One region of the Bacillus sp. WC2507 genome, then DNA from elsewhere that is predicted to be linked to it. Evidence: riboswitches for the same ligand, from Rfam matches in the RefSeq annotation. Region 1 holds a riboswitch; the other holds the start of a gene.
What was found. Region 1 has a riboswitch for cyclic di-GMP ahead of ACUN28_RS27350 (methyl-accepting chemotaxis protein). Riboswitches for the same ligand answer to the same signal wherever they lie in the genome.

Region 1 (2,191 bases):
CATTATTTATCTCTTCCATCTTATCTTCCATTTCATATACAATACCTAAATACTTTGGTCCTGAAGTTTCTTGTGACTGAGCGCCAGCTCTTAACTCAACCATAGAACTTACGATTCCTTGGACTGCCATGCTATTCTCTTTCGTACTCACTGACAATTCTTGTGAAGATGAGGAAACCTGTTCTGCTGTCTGCTTCACTTTATCTATAATTCCTTTAAACTTCTCGATGGTACTATTAAAATACGCATTAATAATACCTATATCATCTGGCCTTTCCTCTAATTTAATACTTAAATCACCTTCACCGACTTTGCGCAATCCTTCACGTAAATCTCGCAATGGAGCAAGTGCGTTACGTACAATTAAGAATTGAATAAAAGTTGCAATTAAAACAGAAATGCAAATAAACATTAAACCTTGTATAATGAACTTTTCCTTTGTACTAGGAACAATAGAGGCATCTACATCAGCTGCAACAAGTGCCACAATATTATCTTCTCCATCTTTAATTGGCTCTAATATCGTTACCCACGTTCCTAATGCGTCTTCATATACTTCTGTCATATTTGCTTTTTTCGTGCTCATTACTTTATCATATGCTTTCATCCAAAGATCTGGTTGTTTATAATATTCTCCCGGCCTTACTTCAACAACATTTGCTAACCCTGTAGACAAATCAACGATTAGTAATTCACCTTTTTCATTTTCTTTTGCTCCAACAATATAGGTTTGTCCAACACTATTCAACTCTTCCGTTGCTTCATCTAATTTCTCTGTTAACTTCTCTCTCTTTTCTCTTTGTGCCACTGGATCTTTTGTAACATCTCTCACTATTTCTTCGTCTAATTTATGTAATACCGTATCTCCTGTTTCAAAAGAATGCCTTTCAAATATAGACATCATGCTATTTTGAAACATGTTAAAACTTAACGCTCCCATAGTACCAACAAGCGTCAAAATAACTAACACAGTTAACAATACATTCTTTTGAAGAAATGATAGCTTGTGCCAATATTTTTTCATCAACATCACCTTTCTTAATTAACTTAATATAAAGGAAAACTATTAAAATATAAACCTTACCAGCAACTGATAACAGTTCTCATTTGTTTACAAATAAAAAAAAGACCAATGAAAAGAGCATTGGTCAAGACCAACCCTATCCGTCCGGTAACTGGCTAGCGTAGCCTTTCGGCCTTAGCTCCTGCAGTTTTGCGTCCTAATGTTTCCATCAGTTTGCCTTTCTCGCTGAACGAGTTGAACGATATGGGAGTTCTATGAGAATTAAATTATTCTCTACAAAAGATTACAACATAAAAATTAAAATGTCTACCTATTTAGAGATGCAAATGTAAAGTTTTAATGTATTATTTTTTCGAAATAATTTAACAAACTACGTGAATGTTACATTTCTTGTGTTATATAATAAAAAATGTATATAACACAAGGATTGTTTTGAGTATTTATTTTAATTTTCATTTAAATTAAATTATTCGAATATATCTTAACTAATGAATTTCGGAGGTAGTTTATCATGTTTTGGCTACAATTTCTTACGTTACTACTCTGCATTTTTATTGGCGCACGCCTAGGCGGAGTTGGTCTAGGAGTAATGGGTGGCGTTGGTATGGCAATACTTGTTTTCGTCTTCCACTTACAACCTACAGCTCCGCCTATTGATGTAATGCTTATGATTTTAGCAGTAATTACAGCTGCCGGTGCACTGCAAGCCGCTGGAGGAATGGACTACCTTGTTCATCTGGCTGAGAAAGCATTACGAAAAAATCCAAAGCGCATTACATTCTTTGCTCCAATTGTTACTTATTTATTTACACTCTGCGCAGGAACTGGTCACGTTGCTTATTCTGTACTTCCTGTTATCGCAGAAGTCTCTCGCGAATCTGGTATTAGACCGGAACGACCAATGTCAATTGCCGTAATCGCTTCCCAACAATCAATTACAGCTAGTCCTATATCAGCTGCAACAGTTGCACTTTTAGCAATGCTAGCTGACTATAAAATCACTTTATTAGATATTTTAAAAGTAAGTATCCCTTCTACTTTCATCGCTTGTATGGTAGCTGCATTTGTTGCTAGCAAAATGGGGAAAGAATTAAATGAAGACCCTGAATACTTAAAACGATTAAAAGAAGGAATGATTCCTAAGATTGAAGAGAAAAAAGAATTTGT
Region 2 (2,191 bases), 640 kb from region 1:
ATTAAAAATAAGATACCTATTTATATAAATTTAGTAGAAATGGGGTTTTAAAAAGGAATGAGTACAAGTATAACACGGCAAAAGATTTTAGAAGCTGCTTCTCAAATTGTGCAATGTAAAGGGGTTGCTAAATTAACCTTAGAAGCGGTAGCAAAAGAGGCGGGGATAAGTAAAGGTGGATTGTTGTATCACTTTTCAAACAAGGAGGCTTTAATAGAGGGCATGATACTGAAAGGGACCGAGGAGTATCAAGACGCTATTCACAATAAAGTAGCGGAAGACTTAGAGAAGAAAGGAAGGTGGGTACGTTCTTTTGTAGAGGAAAGATTAAGTAATGAGAGAAGAGTAGAAGAGCTGGGTAGTAGTATGATGGCAGCATTAATGCTAAAACCTGAATTACTTGAACCGTTACAACAATCATTTCAGCAACTGCAACATAAAATAGAAAATGATGAGATAGATTCAGTTTGTGCCACAATTATTAGATTAGCAGCAGATGGATTATGGTATTCGGAATATTTAGGGGTTGGAAGATTAAGCCCCGAATTAAGAGAAAAAGTAATTCAAGCTCTTATCTATAATTCATATAAATAGAATATACAAACTATATAATGTAAAATAATTCACCATTACTTATTTAATGCAGTGGTGAATTATTTTTTTTTATTAGAAAAATAGAACAATTTTATAGAGTATTGAATTATAACCGTCCAGACGGTATAGTAATATTTGGTTTAAGAGGAAAATGAAACAAAAAAAGAATAAAAAATATTTTTAGCACACTATTCGAAAGGATAGGCCGCAAAGCTTAGAGTCTACGGTAATACATATTGGTTACTAAGATCGTCTGGTTGCACATTTTTGATGCAACCGGACGGTCTTTTTTTGTTATATAAATATAAAAAATAGGAGGGAATTATGCAAATGAAAAGTACTAAAAGGCATATTTCAATGGTTTCATTAGTTTTTCTAGTATTATTTTCAGTGCTAAATGTGTGGGCTCCAGTTATTCAAGCCGCTGTGATAAAAAATCCAGTGGACGAGATTAATATCTCCCGTACTGATGGTACAACGTCTGAACCATATCAAGCCTCAGATGGCATGAAAGTAGAAGTGAAGTGGTCAGCTAAAGAAAAAATAAAAAGTGGTGATCAATTCACAATTGATATGCCAAAAGAATTTAGAAAAGATCTTATGAATATGAGTTTTCCTTTAAAAGATGCTGAAGGAAAAACAGTTGGTACATGTGAGATGAAAAAGGGTCTATTGACATGTACTATGGGTGATTACGTAGAAGGAAAGAATAACATTAAAGGTTCTTTATTCGTAGAATTTTATTTTGGTCTAGAAGCATATGATGGTATTAAAAAAATCCCATTAGAATTTAACGTTGATGGTCAAATCGTAAATAAAGAAGTAAGTGTAAATAATACGACAGAGAGACCGAAGCCACAGCCCAATACAGATAATCTAATGAAATGGGGTTCTTATAATCAGGAAGATCCTTCAATTGCAGACTGGACGGTATATGTAAATGCAACTGGAACAGAAATGCAAGATCTTAAATTAACAGACACATTAGGACCTGGACATGAATTAATTACAAATAGCTTAGTATTAGAAGAGGCTGTATTTGAAGATGGCTATGCACCAACAAATGTTAAGCCAGCAGATTTATCTAAAATTAGAATTAATGCAACGAAAACTGGATTTACAATTGAGTTTCCAGACAGTTCAAAAGGTTATATTTTAAGATATAAAACAAAGGTTACTAATCCTGCTGCAAAGCCTCATAAAAATACTGTGAAATTAGAAGGTAAAAATATTGTAACTGAAGAAAAAGTTGGAGAAGTATTCGTAAGTGGTGGGGGAGGAACAGGTTCAGGTGACAATAATCCACCTAGCATTGAAAAAAATATAGTTGATGAGAATGGTAAACTTGTAGAGAATCAGCAGTTAACACAAATCGATCAAGCTATTCAATACCAAGTTGGTATACATATACCAAACGATCCTCCTAAATACACATCTATGGTAATTAGTGATGATTTAGAAGATGTTTTAGAAGTATTAGAGGCAAAAGTGTATGATCAAAATGGCCAAGATATTACTTCTAAAGGAACGTTAAATATAGATAAACAAAGAAGTGAAGTAACATTTACGTTTGGTGAGAATTTTGACTATAAGTCAT

Region 2: it holds a riboswitch for cyclic di-GMP, as region 1 does, so the genes downstream of both, ACUN28_RS24020 (SpaA isopeptide-forming pilin-related protein) here and ACUN28_RS27350 (methyl-accepting chemotaxis protein) in region 1, are expected to answer to the same signal.

Annotation. Positions count from the first base shown of each region.
Region 1 covers NZ_JBQXPN010000001.1:5,204,262-5,206,452, forward strand. The annotation lists gene ACUN28_RS27350 (methyl-accepting chemotaxis protein) at 1-1,024, opposite strand, end outside; cyclic di-GMP riboswitch class I at 1,168-1,252, opposite strand; gene ACUN28_RS27355 (anaerobic C4-dicarboxylate transporter family protein) at 1,536-2,191, shown strand, end outside.
Region 2 covers NZ_JBQXPN010000001.1:4,560,615-4,562,805, reverse strand. The annotation lists gene ACUN28_RS24025 (TetR/AcrR family transcriptional regulator) at 58-594, shown strand; cyclic di-GMP riboswitch class I at 767-859, shown strand; gene ACUN28_RS24020 (SpaA isopeptide-forming pilin-related protein) at 919-2,191, shown strand, end outside.